3 regions of the Lacrimispora struthionigena genome follow, and region 1 is predicted to be linked to each of the others. Evidence: a T-box and tRNA genes for the amino acid it is inferred to sense, from the RefSeq annotation. Region 1 holds a T-box; the other regions hold tRNA genes.
What was found. The T-box of region 1 lies ahead of leuS (leucine--tRNA ligase). A T-box ahead of a tRNA ligase gene usually reads a tRNA of that ligase, here a tRNA-Leu.
Positions count from the first base shown of each region.

Region 2: it has a tRNA-Leu gene. The T-box ahead of leuS (leucine--tRNA ligase) is inferred to sense a tRNA for this amino acid. The anticodon was not compared.
Region 3: it has a tRNA-Leu gene. The T-box ahead of leuS (leucine--tRNA ligase) is inferred to sense a tRNA for this amino acid. The anticodon was not compared.

Region 1 is NZ_JBMBWP010000001.1:1,652,063-1,663,178, forward strand. It holds gene ACOAOT_RS07530 (acyltransferase domain-containing protein) at 1-508, shown strand, start outside; gene ACOAOT_RS07535 (BadF/BadG/BcrA/BcrD ATPase family protein) at 531-1,451, shown strand; gene ACOAOT_RS07540 (elongation factor G) at 1,648-3,750, shown strand; gene ACOAOT_RS07545 (CPBP family intramembrane glutamic endopeptidase) at 3,898-4,812, shown strand; T-box leader at 4,859-5,105, shown strand; gene leuS (leucine--tRNA ligase) at 5,190-7,604, shown strand; gene ACOAOT_RS07555 (hypothetical protein) at 7,832-8,869, shown strand; gene ACOAOT_RS07560 (hypothetical protein) at 9,536-11,002, shown strand.
Region 2 is NZ_JBMBWP010000002.1:2,410,051-2,421,166, reverse strand. It holds gene tilS (tRNA lysidine(34) synthetase TilS) at 1-941, shown strand, start outside; gene hpt (hypoxanthine phosphoribosyltransferase) at 934-1,461, shown strand; gene ftsH (ATP-dependent zinc metalloprotease FtsH) at 1,474-3,291, shown strand; gene ACOAOT_RS20290 (glycoside hydrolase family 13 protein) at 3,658-5,718, shown strand; tRNA gene ACOAOT_RS20285 (tRNA-Tyr) at 5,808-5,889, shown strand; gene nox (H2O-forming NADH oxidase) at 5,959-7,293, opposite strand; tRNA gene ACOAOT_RS20275 (tRNA-Leu) at 7,487-7,572, shown strand; gene ACOAOT_RS20270 (MarR family winged helix-turn-helix transcriptional regulator) at 7,694-8,101, shown strand; gene ACOAOT_RS20265 (alpha/beta fold hydrolase) at 8,190-9,026, shown strand; gene ACOAOT_RS20260 (zinc-ribbon domain-containing protein) at 9,098-9,766, shown strand; gene ACOAOT_RS20255 (sensor histidine kinase) at 9,841-11,116, opposite strand, start outside.
Region 3 is NZ_JBMBWP010000001.1:1,874,314-1,885,429, forward strand. It holds gene ACOAOT_RS08390 (sodium-dependent transporter) at 1-964, shown strand, start outside; gene upp (uracil phosphoribosyltransferase) at 1,037-1,666, opposite strand; gene ACOAOT_RS08400 (uracil-xanthine permease family protein) at 1,696-3,021, opposite strand; gene ACOAOT_RS08405 (DUF4163 domain-containing protein) at 3,094-3,828, opposite strand; tRNA gene ACOAOT_RS08410 (tRNA-Leu) at 4,095-4,177, opposite strand; gene ACOAOT_RS08415 (CgeB family protein) at 4,351-5,343, opposite strand; gene ACOAOT_RS08420 (glycosyltransferase family protein) at 5,344-6,180, opposite strand; gene wecB (non-hydrolyzing UDP-N-acetylglucosamine 2-epimerase) at 6,191-7,321, opposite strand; gene ACOAOT_RS08430 (polysaccharide biosynthesis C-terminal domain-containing protein) at 7,325-8,455, opposite strand; gene ACOAOT_RS08435 (polysaccharide biosynthesis protein) at 8,452-9,468, opposite strand; gene ACOAOT_RS08440 (anti-sigma factor family protein) at 9,650-10,000, shown strand; gene polA (DNA polymerase I) at 10,009-11,116, shown strand, end outside.

The sequences.
Region 1 (11,116 bases):
ACGTGAAACAGAAACCTTTCTGGATTTTGGAGACAGTGCTTTGACTGGATATATGGTGGATTTAAAATCAGGAACAGTAAAGATGGATGCTCCCGTACTGTTGGATCAAAAGGAGTGGGACCTTAAGCTTGCACCGGGAGAGAAGGCGGTTGCCGTTCATATTCCGGAAGGTTCTGATTTATCTCCTGACAGCATTGACTCTTCTTTTCATACTGCAAAGAACTATTATGAAAATCAGATTCTTGTCTGCGACAGCTGGCTTCTGGATCCCCATCTTAATCATATTCTGCCTGAGTCCAGCAAAATTATAAGCTTTATGAAACGATTTCATAAAATGCCTGTACTAACCGGGCAGCCACAGATACTGGAACGGGTTATGGGCTTTGATTTTACCATGGAAGCACTGGAATATTTTTCCTGCACTACTTCGCTGCAGGCCTCATTAAAGAAGTATCTTTTAGATGGAAATGAGATGTTTACCACAGCAGGTTTTATGCTATGGAGATAACAACCGGGAGGAGTACAAGGCTATGACAGGATATTATGCCGGACTGGATGTGGGAGGAACCAATGGACGTTTAAAGATCTGCGATCCCGCAGGTAACGTGCTGGGTGAATTTACAGCACCTGGCTGCAGCCTCAACACAGATGGAGCCGAAAAAAGCAGGCTGCGTTACCGGGAACTGGTAATCCCAGCTTTAAAAGAGCTGAATCTGGATCCGGGCAGCTGCCTGGGGATCTGTGTGGCAGCAAGTGGAATTGATGTTCCGGCGCATGAACGTGATTGCAGATCCTTTTTTGTAGAAATGGAATTTTTGCCTGACAAACTGAAGGTAATCAATGACTGCGAAGTATTTCTTTATGTGACCGAAACGCCGGCTCTTATAATAATATCCGGCACCGGTTCCGTATGCTTTGGAAGAGATGAGAACGGGCTCATACACAGAACAGGAGGCTATAATCACATTGTAAGCGATGAAGGCAGCGGTTTTGATCTGGGACTAAAGGTTTTAAGATCGGTAGGCAATGATTTATCCGGGCGGGGCGGGAGTCCCATTCTTACGCCTCTTTTTATCAAGTCGACCGGAATTGATACATTGGGAAAAATAGATGATTATATCAATGCTAATCTTATGGAGAAATCCCAGATCGCCAGATTCTCCCTTCTTGCCTGTCAGGCGGCAGCATTAGGAGACGAGACTGCCATAGAGATTCACCGGGAATGTGCAGACGCCTTATGGGGGCTGATCCGTGATACTGCAGCTAAAATGGAAGCAGATGGATTTGATCTCTGGTACTGGGGAAGCCTTCTTGTGAAAAATGATATTCTGCGGGAGATGGTGGATGAAAGAGTTAACAAAGGACTGCCGGGGGTGAGGACTTCCATACCACGGATTACAGCACTTGATGCAGCACTCCAGGCTGCAGTGAAATTGCATCACATACCCTGAAAAATCGGATTTTGGTATAAATACAATATTTATAGGTGAATATAGGAAAAGAAGAGGGCGGTGCCCTCTTTTCTTTTATCAAAATATAGAAAAATGTCGAAAAATATTTGTGCAAATTGTACCTTTTACTTGCAATTATAAGACATTTTTAGTAAAATATTGTTATAGACTTAAATACCGAACAGGAGGAATGCTTATGAACGTGTATGGAACCAAACAAATCCGTAACGTCGCCTTACTTGGGCACGGGGGCGCCGGTAAAACTACCCTTGCTGAAGCAATGGCGTTAGTGACCGGAGCCATCAGCAGAATGGGAAAAGTTACCGATGGCAATACCATCAGCGATTATGACAAAGAAGAGATTAAGAGACAGTTCTCCATCTCCACTTCCCTGATTCCATTGGAATATGAAGGAGAGGATGGACCGATCAAGATTAATTTACTTGATACTCCCGGTTATTTTGATTTTGTTGGTGAGGTTGAAGAAGCAATCAGTGTAGCAGATGCTGCTGTTATCGTAGTAAACTGCAAGGCAGGAATTGAAGTTGGTACGTTAAAGGCATGGGAGCTTTGTGAAAAGTACAAGCTTCCCAGACTGTTTTTTGTAACCAATATGGATGACGATCAGGCCAGCTTTCGTGAACTTCTTTTAAAGCTGGAGAAAGAATTCGGAAGAAAGATAGCTCCGTTCCACCTTCCTATCAGAGAGAACGAAAAGTTCGTAGGATTTGTGAATGTGGTTAAAATGGCTGGGCGGCGCTTCACCGTTAACAGTGATTATGTGGAATGTGAGATTCCTGAGTATAGCCAGAAGAATTTAGGAATTGCCAGAGAAGCTTTGATGGAAGCAGTTGCTGAAATCAGTGAGGAATACATGGAACGGTATTTCTCAGGCGACGAGTTTACCCTGGAAGAGATTTCTTCTGCACTTCGGGAACATGTAATACAGGGAAATATCGTTCCGGTCATGCTTGGTTCCGGAATTAATGCCCAGGGTGTAAAGATGGTTTTACAGGCAATTGACAAGTATTTTCCATCACCGGAGCGTTATGAATGCATCGGTGTGGATGTTTCCACCGGAGAACGTTTTACTGCCAGATACAATGACAATGTATCTTTGTCAGCCCGGGTATTTAAGACAATCTTAGACCCGTTTATCGGCAAGTATTCTCTGATGAAGATCTGTACAGGAACATTGAAAGCGGATTCAGCCATCTATAATGTAAATAAAGATACGGAAGAAAAAAGTGGAAAACTCTATGTACTAAGGGGAAAAGATGCCATCGAAGTTCCGGAATTAAAAGCGGGAGATATTGGAGCCGTATCCAAGCTGAACGTGACACAGACCGGTGATACCATAGCCCTTCGCTCTGCACCCATTGTCTATCATAAGCCTGAGATTTCTACTCCTTATACGTATATGCGTTATAAGACGAAAACAAAGGGTGACGATGATAAGGTTTCCAATGCACTGGCTAAATTAACGGAAGAGGACTGGACCTTAAAGGCAGTGAATGATACGGAGAACCGTCAGTCTCTTCTGTATGCAATCGGCGATCAGCAGCTGGAGGTAGTGGTCAGCAAGCTGTTAAACCGCTATAAGGTTGAGATTGAATTAAGCAAACCTAAATTTGCTTTCCGTGAGACCATCCGCAAAAAAGTGGAGGTTCAGGGAAGATACAAGAAGCAGTCCGGCGGTCATGGCCAGTTTGGTGATGTAAAGATGACCTTTGAGCCTTCCGGTGATTTGGAGACTCCTTATATATTTGAAGAATCTGTATTTGGCGGAGCAGTTCCCAAGAATTATTTTCCTGCAGTGGAAAAGGGAATTGCTGAATGTGTCTTAAAAGGACCATTAGCTGCCTATCCTGTTGTAGGAATCAAGGCAACGCTCACCGACGGATCCTATCATCCAGTGGATTCCTCCGAGCTTGCATTTAAGATGGCGGCGACCATGGCCTTTAAAAAAGGCTTTATGGATGCCAATCCGGTACTGCTGGAACCCATCGCTTCCTTAAAAGTCACAGTGCCCGATAAATTTACCGGCGATGTTATGGGAGATCTAAACCGGAGAAGAGGACGTGTTCTTGGAATGAACTCCAATCATCATGGAAAACAGGTTATAGAGGCGGATATTCCCATGTCCGAGCTGTTTGGCTATAATACAGACCTTCGCTCCATGACAGGTGGTATTGGTACTTTTGAATATGAGTTCAGCCGGTATGAGCTGGCTCCCGGAGATGTTCAGAAGAAAGAAGTGGAGGAACGGGCATCCAAGGTTGACCGTACAGAAGTATAAAACAGGTACCAGGGCGGATCCAATGCATGATTGGATCCGCTTTTTGCAGCATCAGGATTCTGGTTCCAATGTAAGAAACCAGCAGAATTGCGTATTTACCCATTCTGTGTTACACTGGTATCAATTCAGCAGGAGGTAAGATTTTTGGTGGAAGAGACAAAAGGCGCAAAAAAAGTATTTGGCAGAATCGGACTTGGATATACGGGGTTTCTCAGTGCATCTATTGTACTGCAGATTGTGTTAAGGATTGTGATTCAGGTGGTCAGTCAGAAAGGAATTTTTAATTTGTCCAGGGGCTGGTCCTTATTTTCGGTTTCCCTGGCTAATTATGCAGCGGGAGGGCTGGTTTTATTTCTGATTATAAAGAATATACCTGTTACCCATAAGCCGGTAAGCCAAAAACCGGAAAAAATGCTGTTGATTTATTCTTTTTTTATCTGTATCAGTGCATTGGTTGCCGGTAACCTGGCGGGACAGCTGCTTATGTATCTCATCAGTGCTCTGGAAGGAAAGCCTATGATGAATCCCGTTGCAGAAGTACTTAAGGGACTGAATACAGGAACAATCGTTGCAATTATGGTAATCATGGCGCCGGTCTGCGAAGAGATTCTCTTTCGAAAACTCATCATTGACCGTGTCCGCAGATATGGGGATAAGGCAGCTGTATTGGTATCTGCTATTATTTTTGGATTGTGTCATGGGAATTTTTATCAATTCTTCTATGCATTTGGGATCGGTCTTGTATTTGGCTATATTTATACCAGAACAGGAAGAATCCGCTATACCATTGGGTTTCATATGTTTATTAATTTCCTTGGATCCGTTGCAGCTATTTATATTCAGAATATCAAGCCCCTTGCAGTTTTCTATGCCCTGTTTTTGTATGGAGCTATGATCGCTGGTACCGTATTGTTTTTTGTCACAAGGGAAAAATGGATTTTCTGGCAGGGTGAGGAATCGGTATGGGGCAGGGGAGCAGGTAAAATCCTGTTTTTGAACGTTGGTATGATTTTATTTTTTGTATTGTCTGCCATTTCCTTTGTTGTTGCAGAGTTTTCATAAAATCGGGTTGACACATCCGGGCAATTATGTTACATTTACACTTAGCAAAAATACTGTGATTAGGAGTAGTAAGCAGTCTGAAACATTCAGAGAGCCGGCGGCTGGTGAGAGCCGGTTGGGAAAGATTGCTGAACTGGCCTTTGAGTAGCATACTGAAGAAAGCCATGGCTTTTGTGTAGGTATAGCCGGAATCCCGACCGTTACAGCGGGCGGACAGGAGAGTCTGTCCGGTTGAGCGCATACGTTCTGTATGAAATAGAGTGGTACCACGCGGTAGATACTGCGTCTCTATAGCCGTTTTATTACGGGTGGAGGCGCTTTTTTTATGCAATCAGAATCAAATTTACCGTGATTGTCTAATAAGGAGGAATTTTGTTATGGCATCATCTTATAACCACAGTGCCATTGAGAAAAAATGGCGCGAGAATTGGGAAAAGAACCCCATCAATGTTGACGATGGAAAGAAACCAAAATATTATTGTCTGGATATGTTCCCATATCCGTCTGGCAGCGGCCTTCATGTTGGCCATTGGAGAGGTTATGTGATCTCTGACGTCTGGAGCCGTTATCAGATTTTAAAGGGACATTATGTGATTCACCCTATGGGTTGGGATGCATTTGGCCTTCCTGCAGAGAATTATGCCATTAAGATGGGCGTTCATCCGGCAAAATCAACGGCTGAGAACGTAAGTAATATTAAACGGCAGATCAATGAAATCGCGGCTGTTTACGACTGGGATATGGAAGTAAATACCACAGATCCTGGATTTTATAAGTGGACCCAGTGGATTTTTGTCCAGATGTTTAAGAAGGGTCTTGCCTATGAAAAGGAATTCCCCATTAACTGGTGTCCTTCCTGTAAAACCGGTCTTGCCAACGAGGAAGTGGTAAACGGCTGCTGCGAGCGCTGCGGAACCACAGTTACCAAAAAGAATTTAAGACAGTGGATGTTAAAGATCACTGCCTATGCAGACCGCCTTTTAAATGATTTGGATAAGCTTGACTGGCCGGAAAAGGTTAAAAAGATGCAGACTGACTGGATCGGAAAATCTTACGGTGCAGAAGTAGATTTTAAAGTTGAGGGGAAAGAAGAAGCCATTACGGTTTACACCACAAGACCTGATACCTTATACGGAGCAACCTTTATGGTTCTTGCACCGGAGCATGCCCTTGCATCTTCTCTTGCAACAGAGGAAACTAAAGCAGAAGTGGATCAGTATATCTATGACGCTTCCATGAAATCCAATGTAGACCGTCTCCAGGATAAGGAAAAAACTGGAGTATTTACCGGAAGCTATGCAATCAATCCTTTAAGCGGAGCAAAAGTTCCCATCTGGATTTCCGATTATGTACTGGGTGACTACGGAACTGGCGCAATCATGTGCGTTCCGGCTCACGATGACAGAGACTTTGAATTTGCAACCAAATTTAATATTCCAATCATTCAGGTAATTGCAAAAGACGGCAAAGAAATTGAGAATATGACAGAGGCCTATACAGACGCCAGCGGAACCATGATCAATTCCGGCGAATGGAATGGCATGGAATCAGCCGTTCTTAAAAAAGAGGCGCCTGCCATGATCGAAGCAAGAGGTCTTGGTAAGAAAACAGTAAACTTCAAACTTCGTGACTGGGTATTTTCCAGACAACGTTACTGGGGTGAGCCGATTCCGATTATTCACTGCCCTCACTGCGGCAATGTTCCCGTGCCGGAAGATCAGCTTCCTCTTACTCTTCCAGAAGTGGAAAGCTACCAGCCGACTGGTACAGGAGAATCCCCTCTGGCAGATATTGACGAGTGGGTTAATACCACCTGTCCGGTATGCGGTGCAGCTGCAAAGAGAGAGACCAACACCATGCCTCAGTGGGCAGGATCTTCCTGGTATTTCCTCCGTTATGTAGACAGCCACAATGATCAAGAACTGGTATCCAGAGAGAAAGCGGACAAATATCTTCCTGTTGATATGTATATCGGCGGTGTGGAGCATGCAGTTCTTCATCTTCTGTATTCCCGTTTCTACACCAAGTTCTTAAATGATATCGGTGTGGTAGATTTTGACGAGCCATTCACCAAACTGTTTAACCAGGGAATGATTACTGGTAAAAACGGAATTAAGATGAGTAAATCAAAGGGCAATGTGGTTTCTCCTGATGAGCTTGTTCAGGATTATGGCTGTGATTCCCTCCGTATGTATGAACTTTTTGTAGGACCGCCGGAGTTAGATGCAGAGTGGGATGACAGAGGAATTGAAGGCGTCAGCCGTTTCTTAAACCGTTTCTATAATCTGGTATCAGATAACTGTGAAAAGAATGTAGAAGCGACCAAAGAGATGATCCGTCTCCGCAACAAACTGGTATTTGACATTGAACAGCGTTTCAACCAGTTTAACTTAAACACTGTAATATCCGGCTTTATGGAATATAACAACAAGCTGATCGAGCTTGCAAAAACAGCCGGCGGTATTGACAAAGAGACATTAAAGACCTTTGTAATTCTTCTAGCTCCATTTGCTCCTCATATTGGCGAGGAACTGTGGCAGCAGCTTGGCGGCACAGACTCTGTATTCCATGCCACATGGCCGGAGTGGAGTGAGGAAGCAATGAAAGAGGATGAAATCGAAGTGGCTGTTCAGGTAAATGGTAAAACAAGAGCAGTTGTAAAACTTCCGGCGGATGTTTCAAAGGAAGATGCAATTGAGGCTGGTAAGGCATTGATTCCGGATAAGATTACCGGAACCATTGTGAAGGAAATTTATGTTCCTGGAAGAATTGTAAATATCGTGTGCAAATAGTTTTGGCGGTAATAAGAATCCTTTAGATAAGCGAAAAGCCTTGATTCTATAAGGGTTAAACTAATTATAACTTGTTATAATTATTTAAACTTTATTAAAAGATCCTGCAGCTGCCTTTGCTGTATATAAGGAGTATAGGGATAATGTAATTAAGGATATGGCTGAAAAGTATAAGGGTATGATACCAGATAAAGTGTATCAGGCAATGTTGGAATGGAATATTGAAATTGAAGATTAAAATAATAGGTATACTGGATAAAAATATCTGGTATGCCTATTATTTTATATTGATGGTGTGGTATGATTGTATTTATAAATCATATTTTAAATTAGGGGTAGGTGCAATGATCAAATATAAAAATAAAGAAAAATTTGAAGAATACAAAATAAAACTGTGTAAATTCATTGATAAAAATGGGGATTTATATAAAGACTTTATGAGTGAAACTGATAATCCATTTAATTATTTTGAATTTTTTGAAACTATAGAGTTTCCACTCAGTAGTTTAGGGCAAACAACATATTATGGAGAGATAAATATAGATGAGATAATAAGTGCCAATTCACATGCTATCACAGACGATAATTTCCAAAGAGTAATTAACGCCATCCCGTATATTTTAGAAGATAAATGTGAGCCTATACGGCTAATGAGACGTAGTGCTGGATACCATATATTAGATGGTAAACATAGGTACTTTGCTCATGTTTTACTAGGAAAAGAAAAGGTACCAGCTTTTATACAAGATGGAAATGGTACAGGCTCTTATGATAATATTATGGTATCTGATTTACAACCGTTAGAGAAAGAAATGAATATTCCAGAATATGCACTAAAAATATATCATGAGAATAGATTAATAATAGAGGATAAAGAGATAATTCATAATATGAATTTTGATTGTAGCAATGATATGCATACAGTAAATGATATTGTTATCCCCAATTTTAACACAAGAAAAGATTATATGATAAAAGAAAGGGAAAATGATACTACCATAGTTTTAAAAATTTTGGGCAAACAATATGACCGCAATACTGTTGACCTATTACCAGGGGATTCTTCTATTTTGAAAATTGGAAATAAGGTATATTACTTAAGTGTATTGATTGGAAATCCGTCTAAGAATACTGAAGACACTATCTATATCATAGAAGGAAATGAAAATTTTGAAATTTCGGATCTGCGGTTTGTAGCTGCATTTCCCAAAAAAAGCAAAGAATATAAAATACTAATCACTTTTAATGGAAACAATTATATATAGTTAGGAAAGGTCTAAATTTTAACTTGGTGTGAAAGTAGAACAGCTGTGTCCTCTATCAGAGAGCGTAAATTTTCTTGTGTCCGGAGAGTAAACAACTATCTGGAATTGAATTAGATATGTAGTAAATTCCTATGATTCGGAACTTATTAGCAATGTCGAACATAAGTTTCTTTTAGTAGTTTCTCTTGATTCCAAATTTATATACTTTTGGACAGCAAAAATAAACTATAATAGTTCGACACCGAACACATAAAAGTCTAAGAATCCTTTATAAGGATTTGAGGGCTTTTTTATTTTGCTTCCATATTCAATAATGCAGATAAGGAGGATTCGAACAATCGAACTAAAAATTGAATAAAATGTCATTTAACCGTTCTCCATCTGGAGTAATTAGATTTCTCTACTTTCTGTGAAAGTGAAATCCAGTAATTAGGGTGACTACAATATAGTTACTCTGTAAATAGTTTCTCTCAGAAATATGCGAAAGTCACCGTGCACCCAAAGGTATGTACGGTTGTTGCAATTATAGGCATACAAATATCAATATGTATGATTGAATACAACACGCACACAATATATGGTATTTATCATTGACTATTATTTTTATTTGCGTTATAATACATTTAACCGTATAAACGTCTGTTCGAAAAAAATATGGAGGTATGAATGTCTAAAAAAGACGCAAATTCTGTATCTAGTAACATCAAGCTTATTACAAAACAAGAAATGGTGTTAATAAAAAATAGTGAGGAGGCAAAAAATACAAATATTTATGGGAATCTTTATGGTTGCTTAGAAGCTTACACCGATTTAACCAAATCCAAATTGAATAAAGATCTTGTGTTTGATAGTAAAGCAAGAATGACAATTACTAACAATAAAAAGCTATTAATGGAAAATGTAAAAAAAGAATGGTATTCAAAAACTTTATACATGATCGCAACAGAAGATACATTTTGCCAATTATGTGGACGAAAGAACGTTTATGTTTGTTATATTGTAAATCGTCTTAATGGTATTGAACTAAATGTTGGAAGAGATTGTGTTTCTAAATTCGATACAATTAGCGGATTAAAGACTGTAATTTCAAATCTTGATAAAGCACAACGAGACTACAAAAAGGACGAAAGACGTATAGATTTTGAAGTAAGAGAAGGAGAAGAAGTTGGATTTCTCAAACAGGCAGAATCTACATTAGTAAATTTTCCTATACTTCTACCGTATAATTTAAGTTGTGATTTAAAAAACACTTTAGCTGATTGTAACCGTGCTAAAAACATCTATATAAAAAATGGTAACAATATTGATGAGGCATTTGAAACTTTTAGCACTCTAAGGGAAACTTTTAAATATCTGCATAAGAAAGCCTTAAAATACTTTGAAGCCGTAAAAAATCATCCATTAATTTGTGATAGAAGCCTAACTAATTGGATAGTCGATAACTGTCCTCATGTTCAGGAAGTGATTGAAAAGAATAGTGGAATCCTAAACGAAGAATCATTGAGGTTTATTTGCGAACCGAATTTTATAAAAGGCAAGATACCAGTTTTTATGGCCCATTTTGATAGCTGTGACGTAAAAATAATAGGAGTAGAAGGCGATGTAATTAGATTTTTTATTAAAAATGATATATATTTTCAACCGATTACTTTTGTTGTTCCAATAAGAGATTTTATGAAATATATTGGAAGTAAATGTTTAACAGATGAGTACTATAAATATACCAATAAAAACTTGTCCAGTGTAAAGATTGAAAATACAGGCGCAAATTATGAAGCTATTTATAGTTCTATTGGTGATACTTTAAAATCTAATGGATATAATTTTATTATTGATAATAAAACGTCCCAAGCATATTGGGAAAAACGACAATCTCGAACTGCAATAAACAGATGGAGAAAAAATGAAATTCCAGAAAAACCTATTTATAAAAAGACCTCAAAAGAAGAATTGTTTAAAATAATATCTAAGATTTTGTTTGATGAGGATTTATTAATAAAGTCTCCATACATACTTACTGGAAAAATAGATATAAGTGGTAGATGGATTACTAAAGCAGAAAAGGATGAGAATGCGCGAATTGCAGCCTTTGCAGCTGGTCAACAGAAACAAAGAGAATTTATTCCATACTAATATCACGGGAGGGGCTGTCACTAATAACTTAGTAAGAGTCCCTTTTCTTAAACACATTCAGCCATAAAAGGTGTATCTGGATTTATTGTTAAGATATGAGTGCACAATACTTTA
Region 2 (11,116 bases), on a different contig from region 1:
TAAAGGGACTGGGTGGAATGCGGCCATTAAGAGACCGGATTGTGCGGCCTCTGCTCTGTGTAGGAAGAGAGGAAATTCTTGCATATCTCAGCGAAAATGGGATATCTTATTGTGAGGATTCCACCAACAACGAAACCGAATATGCCAGAAACCGGATCAGGAAAGTCATCCTTCCCCAGATTAAGGAGCAGCTTAATGCAAGGGCGGGGGAGAACATTATCCATGCAGGGTCAATGGCGGCCAAAGCAGATGCCTATCTGGAAAAACAGGCAGACAGCCTTCTGACGAATTATGGGGAAATAAAAAAAGACAAAGACGGAACCGTTTATCAGTGGGGAATCGGAACTGAAATACTCTTAAACGAGGATGACATTATAAGGGGTTATGTAATCCGCCAGATGATTAAGGGCGTCAATCAGTCCATGAAAGACATTACCATGATTCATGTGGAAAGCGCGGCAGCGCTTCTTTTTGGTCCTGCAGGCAGGCAGATTGACCTTCCCGGAGGACTGATTGCAGTCAGAACCGGGAAACAAATGTGGATAAAAAAGAAAAATGTCGAAGATCCGGTGGATAACCACCTGGAACTTTCTCTCCCAAATGTTGATTTTTCTGTATTTTCCTACAAAAAAGGCATGGAAATTCCCAAAAACGGGTATACGAAATGGTTTGATTATGATAAAATCAAATGTGCACTTTCTGTGAGGTATCGGGAAACCGGAGATTACATGACGCTGGCCGGGGGCGGAAGAAAGACTTTAAAGTCTTATCTGATCGATTCCAAGATTCCCAAAGAAGAACGTGGAAAAATTCCGCTCGTAACGGAAGGTTCCCATGTCCTATGGGTAATCGGATACCGGATTAGTGAATACTATAAGATAACAGATGATACCCATACAGTAATACAAATGCAGCTAGACGGAGGAAAAGTTAATGGATGACAAGATACGTGTAATGTTATCAGAGGAAGAGATAGCAACAAGAATTAAAGAAGTAGCAGAAGAGATCAGCAGGGACTATGAGGGAAAACCTCTTCACCTGATTTGCATTTTAAAGGGAGGCGTTTTCTTTACCTGCGAACTGGCAAAACGGATTAGTTTGCCGTTAACCATGGACTTCATGTCTGTTTCCAGCTATGGATCCGGAACCGTATCAAGCGGAATCGTGAAAATCATCAAAGATTTGGATGACCCAATTGAAGGCAAGGACGTATTGATTGTGGAGGATATCATTGATTCCGGCAATACTCTTTCTTACTTAATCGAGGTGCTGAAACAGAGAAATCCAAACAGTGTTGAGTTATGTACCCTGCTTGATAAACCGGAACGACGGGTGAAGAAACAGGTTGAAGTAAAATATACCTGCTTTACCGTACCGGATGAGTTTATCATCGGTTATGGTCTTGACTACGATCAGATATACAGAAATTTGCCATATATTGGAGTGATAGAACAGCAATAAGGAGGCAGCATGTTGAAACAACAGCAACCATTTAAAGGCTTGGGATTCCTGCTCCTTCTGGCTATAATGCTATTATTTGCCAGCAGACTGCCCCAAAAGAGCGGAATCATTACAAACCAGGAACTCATGCAGGCGATTGACAATGGGACCATAACCTCAGCGACAGTCAGACAGAACGATCCGCCGCCAACCGGCAGAATCGAGATGGTCATGACTGACAATTCATTAAAGCAGGCCAATGTATCCAATGTGATTGAGATCCAGGATCTTCTGGACCGGAATGGAATTACCTACACAGTGGATGCAGTCCAGAAAGAGAATCTTTTTCTTGTCATAACCTTACCCATTATTTTAACGGCAGTAGCCCTGGTTTTTCTGTTTATGTTAATGAATGCCAGAGCCGGAGCCGGCAGCGCCAATGCCAAGATGATGAATTTTGGAAGAAGCCGTGCCCATCTTGCAAAGGATGCCAATAAAATAAACTTCAGCAAGGTAGCCGGACTGGAAGAGGAGAAAGAGGAACTGGAGGAAGTTGTGGACTTCTTAAAGAATCCTCAAAAATATACCGGCGTGGGAGCCCGAATTCCCAAGGGAATTCTTTTGGTAGGACCTCCCGGAACAGGAAAAACCCTTCTTGCTAAAGCAGTAGCTGGAGAAGCAGGCGTACCGTTCTTCTCGATTTCCGGTTCGGATTTCGTTGAGATGTTTGTGGGCGTTGGTGCATCCCGTGTCAGAGATTTGTTTGAAGAGGGAAAGAAGCACGCACCGTGTATCATCTTTATCGATGAGATCGATGCAGTTGCACGCCGAAGAGGAACCGGAATGGGCGGCGGCCATGATGAAAGAGAGCAGACATTAAACCAGCTTCTCGTTGAGATGGACGGTTTTGGAATCAATGAAGGAATCATCGTAATGGCAGCTACCAACCGTGTGGATATTTTAGACCCGGCTATTTTAAGACCCGGACGTTTCGACCGTAAGGTCAGCGTAGGGAGACCGGATGTGAAGGGAAGAGAAGAGATCTTAATGGTTCATTCCAAGGAGAAACCTCTCGCGGAAGATGTGGACTTAAGAAGAATCGCTCAGACCACAGCCGGATTCACAGGGGCTGATTTAGAGAACCTGATGAATGAAGCTGCTATTTATGCAGCAAGGCATGGGAAAAAATATATTAATCAGTCTGATATCGATAAAGCCTTTGTAAAGGTGGGAATCGGTGCAGAAAAGAAAAGCAAGGTTATTACGGAAAAAGAAAAGAAGATTACGGCCTACCACGAAGCAGGGCATGCAATCCTTTTCCACCTGCTTCCGGATGAGGGACCGGTTCATACCATATCCATCATACCTACGGGAGTCAGTGCCGCCGGTTATACCATGCCTCTTCCGGAAAGTGATCATATGTTTAACACGAAAGGCAAGATGCTGCAGGATATTATGGTGGATCTGGGCGGAAGGATCGCAGAGGAGATTATCTTCGGCGACATTACTACAGGTGCTTCCCAGGATATCAAGCAGGCAACAGCTCTTGCCAGGGCTATGGTAACCCAGTATGGAATGTCTGATCAGGTTGGAATGATCAATTATGATAATGATGGCGATGAGGTATTCATCGGAAGGGATCTGGCTCATACCAAGAATTATGGAGGCCAGGTTGCCAATACCATTGATAATGAAGTGAAGCGAATCATTGATGAATGCTATGAGAAGGCGAAGGAAATCATTTTAAAACATGAAGATGTCCTTCATGCCTGCTGTAAGCTGCTGATGGAAAAGGAGAAGATAGGCCAGAAAGAATTTGAAAGCCTGTTTCCTGCTGAAGCAGAAGTCTGATGACTGAACTTTGATTTGAGATAAAAGCGCAGAGATCCGGTAAAATATCTAAGTTTTTGCCTGCGAATCTGCGCTTTTTTGTTGCCTGTGGAGAATGGGTGAAAAAATGCATAAAAAAATATTGATAAAAAATTGATGTTTGTGCACACTTATTTCCTCAGGCGTGGTATATTAATAAACGTAAACCCCCCCAATACATTATATAGTTTTTGCTACACCCCATAAGAAACGAAATACCTTCTCCGAAAAACGGTCAGCTACCCCGCTGACCGTTTTTTATTGCAATTTGGAAAAAGGCGGGGTTGTGTAATTGAATCCAATCAGATAAAATGGTAATAGATAGATGGGAAAGGATATGAAGAATCTATGTGCTTCCAGGCAGAGGCGTTAAATTTAGATGCATTATTCACCGATGAAACTGAAAGCTTCCGGTTTCCTTCGGAACCTGAGGAAGGAGATGAAGTAGTTCTTCTTTTCCGAACGGCAGCAAATAATGCAGATTCTGTAAATTATATTGAGGTCGGAAGTCAGTCCGGTTTTGCCATGATTAAAACAGACTCAGACGATATGTTTGATTATTATGAATACAGGCTGAAGGTGGGAGACTGCCCCATCCAATATTGTTTCTCAGTAACAAAGGGAGATGAGGTGTGCTATTACAGCCGTCTCGGTCCTGTCTGGCAGTATCCGGATACGGGCTGGTTTACCATCGTACCGGGATTTTCCACACCTGACTGGGCGAAGGGCGCTGTGATGTACCAGATTTTCGTGGATCGTTTTTACAATGGGGATCACTCCAACGATGTGGTAAGAGATGAATATATCTACATCGGACAAAGAGTTATGGCAGTGGATGACTGGAATAAATACCCGGATCAGTTTGATGTGGGCTGCTTTTATGGCGGAGATTTACAGGGGGTCTGGGATAAGCTTGATTACCTTGAAAATCTAGGGGTTGAAGTCATTTATTTAAATCCCATATTTGTTTCTCCTTCCAATCACAAGTATGATTGTCAGGATTATGATTATATAGATCCCCATTACGGTGTGATTGTTAAGGATGAAGGAGAGGCGCTGACGCCCGAAGCTTCTGATAACCGCAGTGCTACCAGATATATGATCCGCACTACGGATCGGGAAAATTTAAAGGCCAGCAATGAGTTTTTTGCCAGATTTGTGGGAGAAGTCCATAAACGTGGCATGAAAGTGATTCTGGACGGTGTATTCAATCACTGTGGTTCTTTTCACAAGTGGTTAGACGGAGAACGGATCTATGAACTGTCAGGGAACTATGAGCCGGGAGCATTTGAATCTGAAAACAGTCCTTACCAGTCTTTTTTTAAGTTTTTTGATTCAAAATGGCCATACAATGATTCTTACGATGGCTGGTGGGGACATTCCACTCTGCCAAAGCTTAATTATGAGGGGTCTAAGACCCTTTGCCGTTATATCCTGGATATAGCCGCCAAATGGGTTTCTGAGCCTTATAACGCCGATGGCTGGCGTCTTGATGTGGCAGCGGACTTAGGCCACAGCAGCCAGTTTAATCATAAGTTCTGGAAGGACTTTCGAAAAGCGGTTAAAGCAGCAAATCCCAATGCCATTGTCCTGGCGGAGCATTACGGAGATCCATCTGGCTGGCTCCAGGGGGACGAATGGGATACTGTGATGAATTATGATGCATTTATGGAGCCTGTCTCCTGGTTTTTAACCGGCATGGAAAAACATAGCGATGAGAAAAATTTAAAGCTATTGGGAGATGGTGAGACATTCTTTCACTCCATGAATTACCATATGAGCCGCATGATGTCAGGATCACTGTTAACCGCCATGAATCAGCTCTCCAACCATGATCATTCCAGGTTTCTTACAAGAACCAATGGAAAGACAGGCCGTACCTCAACGGAAGGACCTGAGGCTGCTTCCCAAGGGATCAGCTATGGCATATTCCGGGAAGGTGTGATGATTCAGATGACCTGGCCGGGAGCACCTGCCATTTATTACGGAGATGAGGCTGGTGTCTGCGGATGGACCGATCCGGATAATCGTAGAACTTATCCGTGGGGAAATGAAAATCTGGAACTGATTGAATTTCACAGATATATGACTGAGCTGCATCGAAGTCTTCCTGCACTGCGCGTTGGTTCATTAAAATCCCTTCTTGCAGGAGATCACCTGATTGCGTACGGGCGGTTTTTCAATAATTGTATCTGTGCGGTTGCAGTGAGTAATCATATAAGTGAGCAGGAAGTTTCCATACCGGTCTGGCAGCTTGGTATGAAGGATGGTGAGACGATGTCCCGGGTTATGCTGACGTATGAGAGTGGTTATAATGTAGGTAAGATCTCATTTGCAGTTGAACATGGCTGTGTAAGGGTTTCAATGCCGCCGTTCAGTTCAGTTTTGCTGGTGGGAGACAGAGACTAAGTTGTACATTTTTATTAGAATTTTTTAAAAAATACCTTGATTTTTTGACTTGTCTATGTTAAAATAACACTCGCTTGATCATAAAGCATGGGCGGATTCCCGAGTGGCCAAAGGGGGCAGACTGTAAATCTGTTATCGACGATTTCGAAGGTTCGAATCCTTCTCCGCCCATTAAAAAAAGAGCGATATAAAAAAGACGGTGTGTTCCAGTGGACATACCGTCTTTTTTATATCCTTAGATTATTCTGCCTGAAGGGCTGCCATGGTAAAGTAATTGTATGGTTTATTAAAATGTGGAAGGAAAAAGATATCTGTCAGCTTTAACCGATCAATGGTTACCTGCTCCTGAATGGCAAGTGAGAACATGTGAATTGCCATGGAGATATCGTATTCGGAACACATCTGTGCACCTAAGACAATCCGTGTCTTTTTATCATATACAATCCTGATTTTGACTTTATAATTATCATGCTGTATGAATGCAGGCTTCTGTGTATCTTCATAATCAGCTGCAGCCGCATCATAACCCAGTTTTTTAGCCTTTTCCAACGAAATTCCGGTAGATACCATCTTCAGATCCCAGATGCAGATACCATTGGAGCCCTGAACACCGATGGATTCAAGAGGAGTGCCGCAGGCATTATGAGCTGCTACGATACCGGAGCGGACCGCATTGGTAGCAAGCGCAATATAGTTGGTAGCCTGAATGGAATTATCGAATACAGTAGCACAGTCTCCGATGGCATAAACGTCAGGTATACTTGTCTGCTGGTGTCTGTCAACCAGATAGGCACCATTCTTAAACAGTTTAAGAGTATCTTTGCCCAGCTGGCTGTTAGGCTTAAAGCCAATTCCCAGGACTACCATATCCGCTGCATATTCATTTTTATCTGTTACAACCTTTTCTACTTTACCGTTGCCTTTCAGGCTGGTTACAGTCTCTTCATAGGCCAGCTTAATTCCGTGGCTCTCCAGATTCTTAGACATAATATCTGTAAATTCACGGTCGTAATAACCTGACAGACAGGTGCTCATGTTATCAATTAAAGTGACCTTCTTGCCAATCCGGTTAAATGCTTCCGCCAGTTCCACGCCGATGTAACCGGCACCCACTACCACAACATTGCGGATCATGGATTCGTGAAGTTTCTCAATAACTTCCTTGGCGTTCTGATATAATTTAACGAACTGTACATTAGCAAGATCTGTACCTTCAATGTTTGGAGAGATGGGAAGTGATCCGGAGGCAATAATTAGCTTGTCATAAGGCTGCTGATAACTCTGACCATCTTTTCCTGTTGCAAATACCACCTTCTTATCAAAATCAACATGATAAACAATGGTCTCTAAATAAACTTTTGCACCTTTCTGTTCAAAAATCTCTTTGCTGCAATAAAACAGCCCATCTGGTGATGTGATCTGGTTTCCGATCCATAAAGCCATACCGCAGCCTAAAAAACTGATATTATTATTGGAATCAAATATAGTTACTTCTTTATCTTTATAATTATCTAAAATTGTGTTAATTGCAGCAGTTCCTGCATGGTTTGCTCCGATTACTACGATGCGTTCCATAAAATACCCTCCTTAGTGGATTTTTTTTTATTATATCATATCGTTAAAATAAAAACAATTACTATTATTGATAAATTCAATCTTTTTAATTTCCTTTTTCAGGATGAAATAAAATCGAAAATAGTTGACAAGTAAGATATGATTTTGTATAATCTTTATGTTGTGCAGTGCGTAAGCATTGTATTCAGTTGTTGCCGGCGTGGCGGAACTGGCAGACGCACAGGACTTAAAATCCTGCGGGCCTAATCGCCCGTACCGGTTCGATTCCGGTCGCCGGCATAGGAAAAAGGCTGTTGTACTTTTGGGTACAGCAGCTTTTTTTAATACAATAAAATTTTTGCTTGACAATACTTTTATATAAAACTATTATAGAACTATGAGAGAACAAGACATTATATCAGTGCTGTCCAAAATAAGGGCGCAGGCAAATAAATTTATTATTGGAAAAATGGCGGATTATGGAGTCTGTGAATTGGCACCGTCCCATGGAGATATTATTTTTACATTACTCAATACAGAAAAAATTACGATGAAGGATCTGGCGGGTTCCATTAAAAAAGATAAATCAACTGTGACTGTGCTTGCAGAGAAACTGGTCCGTCTAGGGTATGTAAAAAAGGAACGGGATGCGGGAGATAACCGGATAACCTATCTTTCCCTTACGCAAAAGGGGTTGGATCTAAAACCGATGTTTGAGGATATTTCAAAGAATCTATATGAAACTGTATATAGAGATATCCCTAAAGAGGAGAGGGAAGCTTTGATGAAATCCCTGGAAAAAATTAACAAGAATTTTAGCGCTATTTAAAAATATAATTTCTGCATAGTTTCTGCGGGTAATTGTATTTTTTTATTCTAATAGTTTTATATAAAACTAATTAAAAGGGGAAAGACGTATGGGAAAAATTTTTAGGGAAACAGCCAGTTTAAGCGAAGCAGAATTATTTTATTATGATACAAAGGAAGAAAAACCGGTGATTATCTGTATGCATGGAATGTATGGCAGAGCGGAAACATGGAGTGATTTTATTGTCCATTACGCGGATCGATACAGAGTAATTGCGCCGGATTTAAGAGGGCATGGACGAAGCAGTAAACCGGATGGATATTATACCATAGATGAAATGGGAGAAGATGTCAGGGAACTGATGGAGATGCTTGGCATAGAACATGCAATTCTTGTGGGGCATTCCATGGGGGGAGGTATTGTGGGATATCTTGCGGCCACGTATCAAAACAAGGTTAAGGCAGCAGCCATTCTGGATAAAACGGCAAAAGGGCCTGAAAAGCACATTCCCATTTTATCTAGTCAGGTGAAAGATTATGATGCCTTTACAAAGGATTGGCGCGAAACATTTGACACAAGAAGAGAAGCTTTGGAGTGTATAAGAATGTCCTCAGGCTCTGAGCTGGAGACAGAATATTTCATTAATAGTTTATATGAAGATAAATCCGGATATCACTTTTGGTTTTCAAAGCAGGCGTTAGCCGCATATCGGGCAAATAATTATAACTGGATGGATCTGCTTTCCTTGATTACATGCAAAACATTACTTATAAAGTCGGCAGGAGAAGGATGTGTGACTAAACAGGATTTTAAGGAAATGGAAGCATGTCTAAAAGATGGAACTGTTTATACGATGAGTAACACAAACCATAATGTGCATCTGGCAGAAAGGGAAGAGTTCTATCAGATATTTGACCAATTTTTAGATAGCATTAATAAACAATAAAAATGAAAGTTATGGTAATTAATGGATTTCTTATGTATAATTAGAAGAAAATAAAAGAGGGATGAGTAGAAATGTATTGCAAAAATTGTGGGCAGGAACTATCGGAAGATGGCATGTTTTGTTCTCATTGTGGAACAAAACGAGAGGATGTAAGTGAAAATTTATATGAAGTAAGTAAGGATGATCCATCAGCAAAAATTTCTAAATCAAAGAAATTTACTATGAAACAACAAATTGGTGCAATGATAATTGTTCTGGCTATAGCAATTTTTGCATTTATAGGATGGCAGTATTCGTTGGTAAACAAAGCAAAGAGTCTTTACGATAAAAATGATTATGAAGCTGCGTATAATACGAAAAAGTTCATTATGAACACTGCATCTCTAGGCGATTATAAAGATAACATTGATGTAATGTATAACGTTACATTGGAGTATAACCGATTCAGGCAAATGGATTCAGATGATAGATTACGGCAAGTATTTGCATGGTTTACTCTACAGAAATGCGTCGGGTATACTCTGGTAGCGCAGGAATCCGGGTGCATAGATGAAGTGGTATACATAGCCAGTGATGTTGTTGTGTGGTTGCATAAAAGAGGTAATAATATACAGTATAGTTTGAAAGAGCAGTACAAAAAAAGTAGTTTTGATTTCATACCATTGAGTGATACTGCAACAGATGAGGAAGTTGAAAATATTATTGACGTATATGCGAAACTTGTCCCTGACAGCAATTAAAATTAAAAAAGCAGAAGCTATTTTAAACAGTTAAACATCGTTTAAGATAATCTCTGCTTTTTTTATATAAGCTCCTATGGTTTTTCCGGCAGAGCAAGGATCACCCGGCAGCCGCTGCCTGTAAGGTTGGTAAAGGAGGCTGTGCCGTTATGAGCTTTCATGATCTGGCGGACAATGGTTAACCCCAATCCGTGATTATCCAGTTCCATTGGTTCCCTGGGATGATTGAGACGTTTCAGCGTCTGTACTGGAAATCCGGTTCCATTATCTGTAACGGAAAGGGATGACGTCCCAGATTCCGCGTTCAGCTGGATTGTAATATCACAGCCATCTGGGTTATGTCTTATACTGTTTAGGATTATATTGGTAATGGCCCGCTTTATCAGTTGGCTGTCCCCAATTATAGAAATATTCTGTGCATTCTCATCAATGGATAAACTCAGCGTATGTCTGGGAGAACAATTGCCGTTTAACAGTTCTGCAACAATACTGCGGATAAGAGGTGCAAGCAGAAATTCTTCTTTTCGTATGGGCTGCATGTCATATTCCAGCTTGGAGGCCAGATTCAGATCATTGATTAAAGCTTTTATCTTCTGGCATTGAATCCGTATTGTAACAGCAAGTTCCTGCTGTTTCTTATTAAGAGTATTGTCTTCTTCCATCTGGCCTGCATACCCCATAATTATAGATAGGGGAGTCCGGATGTCATGGGATATGCCCGCAATCCATGTAGTTCGGGCGTTATCCCGTTTGTTCAGGGCGGACTCCTGCCGGATCAGCTGGGCTGATGCATGATTAATACCCGTAGCCAGATCTCCCAGAATCCCCTGAACCGGTAATGCAACGGGTTGCATTCGAGCTAAGTCCTCAATGCCTGTGGTCAGTTTTTTTAAAGCTAAAAACAGCCGGTAACCGAAGAGCAGGGCAAGTAATACAGCGGTAATAAGATTCAGAATTAATAGCGTAGGTATGAGGATTTCTGAATTGTTCACTAATTTCATCGGGAGTTCCAGACCAATTTTCCACATACTGTTTTTAGGGCTTCCAACTACAAAAAGTCCGTTTTCATGCTGCCAGACCTTAACTGGATAGTCTTTTAAGTACCAGCGGGATAACCCTGCCACGTCAGTCAGCTTATAATTAAGTGGCACATCAGAAGGCAGATTTGTACCCCATGCAACGGCGCCTTTCTCATCTATCAGCATAGCCCACTGCTGTTTATCCTTAAGCTCGCTGGAAACGGATTCAGAAAGTGAATACATTCCATCAGATTCCGTTAATTCTTCCGCCATCTGTGCAACGGTATAGTTTTTTCCGTATTCACTGGCGGATTGAAACAGCCAGACAGTC
Region 3 (11,116 bases), 220 kb from region 1:
TTTATGGGGATCCTTGTCCGGTGTTATGATGAAGGGGGAAGCTTCAGAATATTTCTCCCAGGCAACTGGACATTTTGGCAGCGTTCCGTGGCATCTGCTTGTAGTTATCATGACGGTAGCTATATTAGCAGGCGGTGTATTAAAAGGCATTGAAAAAGTAAATGCAATCATGATGCCTGCTTTTTTTATTCTGTTTTTACTGATTGCGATCCGGGTGTTTTTCCTTCCCGGGGCTTTTGAAGGATATAAATATCTGCTGGTACCAAGGTGGGAACTTTTGCTAAAACCGGAAACGTGGGTTATGGCTATGGGACAGGCTTTCTTTTCCCTATCCATTACAGGCTCAGGAATGGTTATTTACGGAAGCTATCTGGATAAGAAAGAGGATATACCCAAAGCGGCAGTTACCACTGCTTTGCTGGATACCGTTGCTGCTCTTTTAGCCGGTTTTGCTATAATTCCTGCTGTATTTGCATTTCAGATGGATCCGGCCAGCGGACCTCCTCTGATGTTCATAACCTTACCTAAAGTGTTTGAACAGATTCCAGCGGGCAGAGTTATTGCAATATTGTTTTTCCTTTCCGTATTATTTGCGGGAGTGACCTCTCTGGTTAATATGTTTGAAGTCTGCTCAGAAGCGATTCAGACACATCTGCATTTCCCCAGAAAAGCAGCAGTTGCATTTGTTGGCGCAGTTGTTTTTATTATAGGCCTTTTCATTGAATACGAGCCATATATGGGTGCCTGGATGGATTATATTACGATCTATGTGGTTCCATTTGGCGCAGTGCTATGTGCCGTGATAATCTACTGGGTACTTAAAGATGAGAAGATCATGGAAGAGTTAAATAAAGGACGAAATAAACCACTAGGTAATTATTTTGTTTTTACTGCAAAATACATTTATGTCTCACTTGCACTACTTGTATTCATATTAAGTATTGTATACAAAGGGATCGGTTGATCCTGTATTACATAAAAACCTGTATTTTCATGCCTTGTTTTCAGGCGTAAAATACAGGTTTTTTTATATTTACTATTTTGTACCGAATATACGGTCGCCAGCGTCGCCAAGACCTGGGCAGATATATGCATTCTCATTTAACTGACGATCTAAATGACCTACATAGATCTGGATATCCGGATGTGCTTCATGAAGTCTTTTTAAACCTTCTGGAGCAGCAATGATGGCCATGAACTTAATGTGCTTTCCGCCGTACTGCTTAATAAAATCAACGGCTGCAGTAGCAGAACCGCCGGTAGCAAGCATGGGGTCGGTAACAACAATGGTTCTCTGCTCAATCGGGCTTGGAAGCTTGCAGTAATATTCATGGGGCTCATGAGTTTTTTCATCCCGATATAAACCGATATGTCCTACCTTGGCAGACGGTACAAGAGCAAGGATTCCGTTCACCATACCAAGACCTGCTCTGAGGATCGGAACAACTGCCATTTTTTTACCGGCAATCATGGGAGTCATACAGGTCTCAATTGGGGTTTCAACCTCCACATCCTGTAAGGGAAGATCCCTTAATGCTTCAAATCCCATCAGCATGGCAATTTCTTCTATAAGCGCACGGAATTCATTGGTTCCAGTTCTCTTGTCTCGTAAGATTGAAATTTTGTGCTGAATCAGCGGGTGGGTAAAAACAGTTACATTGTCCATTAATAAATCCATAATAGTATAATCCTTTCTTAATCTCTTGCTGTATCAGGGGTTTCAGGCAGTATCAGGTTCATAAAGACACCTATGATAACAGCGATGAAAAGACCTGAAATGTTTAATGTTACAGAACCGACATGTACGTTAAGCCCTCCAAGCTGGGCAAGTCCAAGTCCGAATACCAGGATCAGACCAACGATAGTTAAGTTTCTGCTGTGTGTGAAATCCAGGTTAGACTCTGCCAGAGAGCGTATACCTACAGCGGCAATCATACCAAACAGCATGATCTCCACACCACCTTTTACAGGACCCGGAATAGTCTGAAGAATTGCACCGACTTTTCCAAAAAGACCCAGAATGATTGCAAAAACAGCTGTCACACGAAGAAGCTTGGGGTTATAGTTTTTAGTCGTTGCCAGAACACCTGTATTCTCTGAATAAGTAGTGTTGGCAGGTCCGCCAAGCAATCCTGCAAGCAGAGTGGCAATTCCATCGCCCATTAAAGTGCGGTGAAGTCCCGGATCCTTAAGAAAATCTTTTCCTACAACGGTTCCGTTTGTGGTGATGTCACCAATGTGCTCCATGAAAGTAACGCAGGCAATGGGTGCGATGGAAAGAATAGCACCTAAGCTGAACTTTGGAACAGACATAAAGGTTACGCCGTTGAGATCCTTTGTTACAAACGGGATATTAATCCATGATGCAGCTGAAATGGCTGAGTAATCCATATGGAAGATTCCAAATGCCCCTAACACAATGCAAAGGATATAACCAGCTGCGATTCCGATCAGGATGGGTACCAGCTTGAAAAATCCATGGGCAAAAATGGAACAGAGAATAACAACGAATAATGTGAATATCGCTATTCCCAGGTTCAGCGCGATAGCAGGTGTTACACCGTCAGCCAGACTTAAATTACCGGTTGCATCACTGATTGCCGTGCCAGCCAGGTTAATTCCAATGACTACAATTACAGGACCGGTCACAACGGGAGGGAAAATCTTTTTGATCTTCTCAGCGCCGATGATGAATGCAATAAATGCGAAGATTAAATACACCAGACCGGCAAAAATAATTCCACCCTGTACTAAAGGTACGTTCTCAGGGATCACGGTTCCTTCCGGTCGGATAATTGCGGTAACCGCGGCCAGAAAAGCAAAGGATGAACCGAGAAACACAGGAACCTTAAATTTAGTACAGCAGTGGAATATTAAGGTGCCAACGCCTGCAGAGAATAATGCCAGCGATGGATTGAGACCTGTCAGTAAGGGTACCAGCACAGTTGCGCCGAACATGGCGAAAAGATGCTGAATGCTGAGCAGATAGTCTCGGGTTGTCAGTTTTGCGTTGTTACTCATGAGAATACCCCGTTTCTTTTTATTTTTCCGTCCTATTTTATCAGAGAAAGGGATAAATGGCAACTCTTTTTGTTATTTTGTCTCAGGAGTATATTCAATTAACGCAAAATCCCCCAAAGCATAAGCGACGGGTATGGAGACAATAATGCCCCCCTGATCCTCATAACTAAAGGATTCCGGAAACTCTGTGGCTCCTTTTTCCAGCTGTTCTGATGAAAAATCTGCATTTTGAAAAATGTCGGTATATGTCTGTTCATCCATATCAGTCCGCGCACTCATCAAAGCTTCCTTAAGCTCGGGAGAGGTGTTGTAAAACTTACACTGATCAGACAACACATACTGAGCCAGCAGTTTTGGATCGACGTAGTCCGTCAGCCTGATGTTCTTCCCGGTCTTTAAGTCAATGACGCTGGTGTAATAAACATTGGTGGGATGTGCTGCCCCCTCAGCAGAAAGCATGCCTGTATAGGCAACGCTGATTCTGTTCCTGTCAGCTGAAACGATGTCAGCACTGACAGTAAGAGTGTCCTTTGATGGATCAATGGAATAAGCTTTAATAATTTCCAGTGCATTGTCTTTTAACCGATTGTTGACGGCTTCCAATTTCGATTCATCTGCTAATTCTTTTAGAACCGGATATTCAATGGTCACCTTGTCATTCTTATAAACGTAGATCGAAGTAGCTGTTTTTGATTTGGGATCTGTGCTTAAACTGCCGGAACTTTCGGATTCATTCTGTACTTCTATCACAGACGTTTGGGTGGAGGCAGTTGTTTCTTTGACACTTGTTGTCTGAATGTCTGACAAATCTGGTTTTACATAATTTCGGTGACTGCAACCATTAAGAGACAGAGACAGAAGAGCAGCCATGAAAAGAATATGACGTTTCGTAAAATCACCTCGGATCTGATTTGTTTTTTCTGAAATTAGTATATCATAATACCATCTGGTTTTCCTAGAATATTATGTAAAATTAAGGGAATTGTAGGAAAAATATGTGGACATAGAGAAAAGACTCCCCAAAGCCAGAATAAATCCGCTTTGAGAAGTCTTGCTCCCTGCCAAGGGTGTAGTGCCGGCAGTGGGACTTGAACCCACACGATGTTGCCATCAACGGATTTTGAGTCCGCCTCGTCTGCCATTCCGACATGCCGGCTTGCACTTACAACGTTCATTATTCTATCACAGGATTTTCCATTTGGCAAGTATTTAAATTGAAAATCAACAAAATATATTCCCGGCAACGGGAAAGCAGGCGGTGAAAGTATTCTCCCTGTCTGTGGAATTGGAGTAATTGAATATGAAAGTATCAGGCAGGGAGAAGAGAGGTTATAAACATTTTTTATACTGTTCAATAATATACTCGGCCCTCTGTTTGTAGGTATGGTTCTGTACGCTCAGCGCCGCATTTTTTCGTATGTTCATCCATTCCTCTTTGTTATTCTTATAGTATTCTACCTGTTCCAGAGTCTGTTCGGGTGAAGAGGACACAACCAGATCACGTCCCGGAGTAAACAGGTTTCTGATCTCAGCATTGTCGGATGACAGAACAAAACCGCCGGAACCCAGTATTTCAAAGGTACGCTTGGTTATGGTCTGCTGGTGATTTTGTGTTACAAGATTAACAAAACTGCTGTTATATGCTGCGCAGGTGCGGTCATAGGCCATACCCCCATGATAATGGATCTGAGGCGTATCCATGGCTAATATTTGTTTGATAAGGGGCAAATAGCCCGGGTCTCCGTAAAGCTGTATCTGGTATCCGTTTTCCAGAAGCGGTTTTAAGAGTATCTGCAGTGATTTATAGCGGTAGTGTTCCGGATGGAATGGGTATATCATTGCGTAAGAATTGCCGATCAGATTAATAAATTCTTCTTTTGTATTAAGGCCTTCCATTGGATGATGAACGACCGGACAGTAGGCGTAATACATCATCTCGCAGGGGAACCCCTTTTTAATAATAAACTGGCGCATTTCCGGACACATGGTAAGCACCAGATCAGGTTTTGATGCATAAATGATATCCATCTCAATACCGTCTCCTGTTTTTGAAAGGAAATAGGTACTGGATATGCCATCGGTGTCCCAGTGGATATGCTTCAGAGACTTAGGGCGGTTATTTCCCAGAAATGACATGACATCATGTTTGAGTTCCAGAGGTGCTCCCAGAGTGATAAGGAGGTCAGCGTCACAATTTGTTAAAATCTGATCCATCTGATTCACAGTGGTAGCCGTGAGGACGGAGGCTTCGCAGCCTGCCTGCTTAAATCCCCACTGCATATCGTATGAAAATAGTCTGTTTCCAAGAATGAGTACTTTCATTTATTTATTCAGTCCTTCCTGATAACGGGTTAAAAAATATTGTTTGTGCCATGGACTGCCGTGCAATTCGCTTAAAGCTTTGAGTCCCATGGTGCCGTATTGCTTTACCAGGCCGTCAAAATTGTCTGCGGATTTACCGCCTGCTGTCATCCTCTGACCGGCGATTTCGTGATATACCACGGAATTATAATTGACTTTTGGATACCAGCTCCGTTTAGTTCCATAATAGTAGTAGTAACCAAGAAGCATACTGTCATCTTCAAAGCATTGGCGTCCCTTTAAAAAAGCTGCATTATAGCCGCCTGTTTTCTTGAGTATTTCAGAAACGTGAACACATGGATTCGTAAATCCCTGAACTACGCTGTCAGTTCGCAATCCCAAAAGAAAGTCATCGTATTGTGATAACTGTTCAGGCAGAACAGCAGTTTTGTTTAAAAAGGGCATCGCCCCTTTTTTATCCACAATGCCGCAGCTGATCAGGGGTTCTTCATTATTCTCAAGATAGGTGACCAGTGGGGTCTCCCAGTTTGGAGAGAAGATCATGTCTAAATGCAGTTCGCTGATATATAGTGTATCTGGTATATTATTCCAAATGTATTCAAAACATTTCTGCCGTCCAACTGTTGTGCCTACATTTGTGCCGTCCCCAATAATGTGAAAGTCAAGTTTAAAATTTTCTTGTAAAAAATTTTTCAAATTATCATTAGTCAGGTTTCCCTGATTATAGACGACAATTGTTTTGTAGGTGCTTTTTTCCAGAGATTTTAAACAGCTGAGGGCGAATTTCATATCCTGTCCCTGTCTTAACATGAACAGCAGAGTGTGCACAAGACTCATTTTATTCACCTCATATAGTTTTTTTCCATATATTCTGATTGATAATTTTGGTGTAGCTTTCAATGATTTTGACTACTTTACAGGAAACATTGGTATCTGTATAGTCGGGAATCGGAGCAATCAATTCCTTACTGGTTCCCATAGATACAGACAACGCAAGGGCCTGTAGGATGTCTTTTTCGTTTGTTCCTCCAATAATGACAGAACCTTTGTCAAGGGCCTCGGGCCTTTCCGTGGAAGTTCGAAGAAGTACTGCAGGAAAACCGAGAATCGCGCTTTCTTCGCAAAGAGTTCCACTGTCGGACAACACACAAAAAGAGCTTTTTTGCAGCTGGCAATAATCCAGAAAGCCGAAGGGTTCCATGCATCGTACAAGCGGATCAAAGACAAAGCCGTAATCTTTAATTTTTTTCTGGCTTCTGGGATGCACCGAAAAAATCACAGGCATCCGGTAAGCCATTGCGGCCGCATTGACAGCCTGCATAAGTGGAATAAATGTGCCTTCTGCATCAACGTTTTCTTCTCGGTGAGCGGATACGACCAGATACCGGTTCTGTTCCAGCATAAGCCTGCTCAGTATGCTGCTTTGGTCGATTTTCTGCCTGCAGCTTTCAAGTACCTCGGTCATGGGAGAGCCAGTGACAAAGATATGCTCTTTTGTAATACCTTCAGACAGAAGGTATCGCCTGGCATGTTCTGTATAGGCCAGGTTTATATCAGATACGTGATCCACGATCTTGCGATTAATTTCCTCAGGCACATTTAAGTCAAAGCACCGGTTGCCCGCTTCCATGTGGAAGATGGGTATCTTAAGGCGCTTGGCGGAGATGACTGACAGTGCTGAATTGGTATCTCCCAGCACAAGCAGGGCATCGGGTTTTTCCTTTTGTAAAATCCGGTAGGATTCTGCGATAATATTGCCAATGGTATCCCCAAGAGTTTCACCAGGGCATGAAAGGCAGTAATCAGGCGGACGGATTTCAAGGTCATCGAAAAAAACGTCATTTAAGGATTTCGCCCAATTCTGCCCTGTATGAACCAGAATATGGTCAAAATACTGGTCAAAAGCTTTGATACAGGCGGACAGCCTGATGATTTCCGGTCTGGTTCCCAGTATGGTCATTAATTTCAGTTTCTTCATTGCTTACTCCTTTTTGCATGAATTATCATTAAATTCAGCAGGATATGTGTCCGGATGCTCAGGGTCGTAAAGCTGGCTGGCCCAGATCAGCAACACCAGGTCACTGCTGCCTGTATTGGTTACATCATGGATATAGCCAGGCGGAATGTCTACTACCTCCAGTTTTTCTGATGATATGGGATACTTAAGGAGATCCCCCCCGCCCAGTTTTTGAAAGCGCAGGATGCCACAACCGTTTACGGCTATGAATTTCTCTGTCTTGGTATGGTGCCAGTGACCGCCCTTTGTCATGCCTGGTCTTGTAATATTAACAGAGATCTGCCCCCCTGCTGCTGATTTAAGGCATTCAGCAAAAGCGCCCCGCTGATCCCTGTGTTCCTTAAGTGCATAGCAGAATTGGTCAACAGGCAGATAGCTTAAATAGGTGCTGTACAGTTTTCGGGTCAGTGGTTCGGCCATGTCCGCCAGCTCAAGGTTCTGCCTGCCATCCCGAAATCCCCTGATGGTACGTTCCAGTTCCCTGACCGTAGTGTGATGAACGGGTTCCACCTGACAGAACCCGTTCTGCTTTATGATATCGCCCTGCAATGCTGCTGTAAAACCTTGGAGCACATCATCAATATAGACCAGTGAAATTTTTGTATCGGGATCATCCATGCGTACGGGTAAACCACGGGCGATGTTGTGACAGAAGGTAGCCACTACACTGTTATAGTTAGGTGCGCACCATTTGCCGAAAACCCCGGGCAGGCGGAAGATATAAATATCGGCTCCTGTTTCATCCGCATATGCCTTTACCAGATCCTCTGCTTTCCGTTTGCTTAGACCATAAGGATTATCAAGCTGTGCCTGTATAGAGGATGACATGAGCACAGGTGTTTTTTTACCGCTATTTCTCAAAGCCTTTAACAGCGCACTGGTAAACTTATAGTTTTCCTCAAACTCTGAGGGATGCTCCGGTCTGTTAACGCCGGCCAGGTGAAAAACAAAATCACAGTCTGCTGCATAGCGCTCTAAAAGCTCCGGGCTGGTCTGTATGTCGTATTTAAAGAGCTGGCAGTCTCCCCCGACTTCCAGCTGGACACACAAATTTTTTCCGATAAATCCGCCTGAACCTGTAACCAGTATTTTCATAGATGGTTCCACTCCTTTAATTCATTTGCCACATAGCTGCAGCCTGACAACGTTTCTTTCAGTTCTTCCGGGGACAGCCGGTGGGTATTATTTGAGTTGTACTCCTGTATGGTTCCCATATCCCGGTTACCGTCGCTAAAATATTTTGCATAGTTTAAGTCGCTTTCATCTGCAGGGATGCAAAAATAATCTCCCATATCCATTGCTGATGCCATTTCCTCTCGGGTAAGCAGCGTTTCATGCATTTTTTCCCCCATTCTTATGCCGATGTTTTGGATTTCGTTATCGGCATGGAACAGGATCTTGAGTGCCTGAGCAAGATCACCAACGGTAGCTGCCGGTGATTTTTTCACCATCCGGTCCCCGGATTTTCCGTTTTCAAATGCGAAAAGCACCAGTTCAATGGCATCATCCAGATTCATCAGAAACCGGGTCATATCCGGATCCGTTACAGTGAGCGGCTGTCCATTTTTTATCTGCTCAATAAACAGAGGAATCACGGAACCTCGGGATGCCATGACATTGCCGTACCTGGTACCGCAGATTACTATATTTTCTGATGTTCTGGCTTTGGAGATAAAGGTTTTTTCCATCAGGGCCTTGGACATGCCCATTGCATTTATAGGGTAAACGGCTTTGTCAGTTGATAAGCAGACCACTTTTTTAACGCCTGCATCCACGGCCGCACTCAGCACATTATCTGTGCCTAAAATATTGGTCTTGACCGTTTCTAAGGGGAAGAATTCACAGCTTGGTACCTGTTTGAGGGCAGCTGCATGGAAAATATAGTCCACACCCCGCACGCAGTTTTTTACACTTGTAATATCCCTTACATCACCAATTAAAAACTTTATTTTTTTGTTATTATATTTTTTCCTCATATCATCCTGTTTTTTTTCATCTCGTGAAAATATTCTGATTTCTCCTATATCTGTATCGAGGAGCCGATTCAGCATGGCATTCCCGAAGGAACCGGTCCCTCCTGTTATGAGCAGAGTCTTGTCTTTAAACATAAGTCTCCTGGTTCTCCAATCAAAAGTTAAGTCAATTATAGTATATGTTTATTAATCTAAATTTGTTTTTTTGATCGTGTGTAATGATGGACACGTTAGAAATCATCTGGTATTTAAATTGAAAATCGGTAAAATATATTGTATGATAGTAAAAAGCTATGGTTAAGGAGGGGTCTGGACGATGACATGTAAGGAAGCAGAGCGTCTGGTCATTCCATATATAAACGATGAACTGACAGATGAGGAACTGAAAGAATTTTTGGAACATACGCAGACCTGTTTAAATTGTATGGAAGAATTGGAAATATATTTTACCATAGAAGCAGGTATCATGCAGCTGGATTCTGAAACAGGGAATTATAATATCAAGGGAGCACTGGAGGCGGCTCTGGAACAGTCCAGACAAAGACTTCAGTTCATTCAGCTGATAAAAATAGCAAGATATGCGGTATCCACCGTGTGCGTCATGGCACTTGTCATTACAGTCCTTCTTCAGTGCAGAATCTGGCTGCAGTTGGGCTTGCTTGGATAGGAGAACAGATGAACAGAAAAAAAACAGTACTGATTGACGGAACCAGCATGCTGAAAGAGGCTTATTATGCGGTTCCAGCCAATTGTGTAAAAGGAATACGCAATGTGGTGGTTCGTATTATAGAAGAAAAACAGACAGATTATATTGCAGCGGTATTTGGCGGTATGAATGAGAATGGGATAGCTGCCCGGGATCTGATGGATAATGAGACCAGATTAAAGGAAACACTGGCTTCTTTAAAAATTCCAGTTTTTGAAAAAGAGGGGGCCCGCTCTCTGGATCTTATTTGTTCTCTGGCAAAAAACTGTGTGTCGGATGAAAAAGACGTTTCCGTACTCACTGCAGATGAGAACATTTTAATGGCGGTAAGCCAGCATATCGCTGCCTGGATACCTGGTGTGGGAGAAGAAGGGACAGAGTTAATAAACTGGACAGTGGAGACAGTAAAAAAAGAGTTTGGTGTTGAACCAGAACAGTTAAAAGAGGTGTTTTCATTGGAACGAGGTGCAGGTATTGGCCGAAAAACCGCATGCCGTCTTGTTTCACAGTATGGCTCTTTGCAGGCAATCTATGGACTGAAAGAGGAACTTGAGTCTGACCAGATCCGGAAAGCATTAACGGAGTATGAACAGCGGATCGACAAAGAAGTGCAATATCTTTGTCTTAAAACAGATTATGATATTCATCTCGATGAGGTTAAAACCATTGCAGAATCAGAAATTGCAGAAATTATGGATATGGATTTTGAACCTGCAAGTTTCCCGGAAGAAGTGGAGGAGATTTCTTCTGATGGCTGGCAGGGAAAAGCGGTTACAGAACTTGCTGATGCAGAGACGGTTTTTTCAAGATGTGCTGCAGGTACGAGCCTCGGTCTGCAGGTGGCAGGAACAGATAGAAAAATCACTGCCCTGGCTTTATGTCTGTCAAAAGAGGAGAGCTGGTGTTTGATTGCCCAGGGGGATTTAACGTCAGATTACCTGAAAGAAAAGGCAGAAGAAGTCATAAGCCACGGAGCCAATGTTACCGTTCTTGATCTGAAAAGCCAGCTTCCGTTCTTGAACGTGTCTGATGAAAAAGCAGTGTTTGATGCTTCCCTGGCGGCTTATTTAATTGATC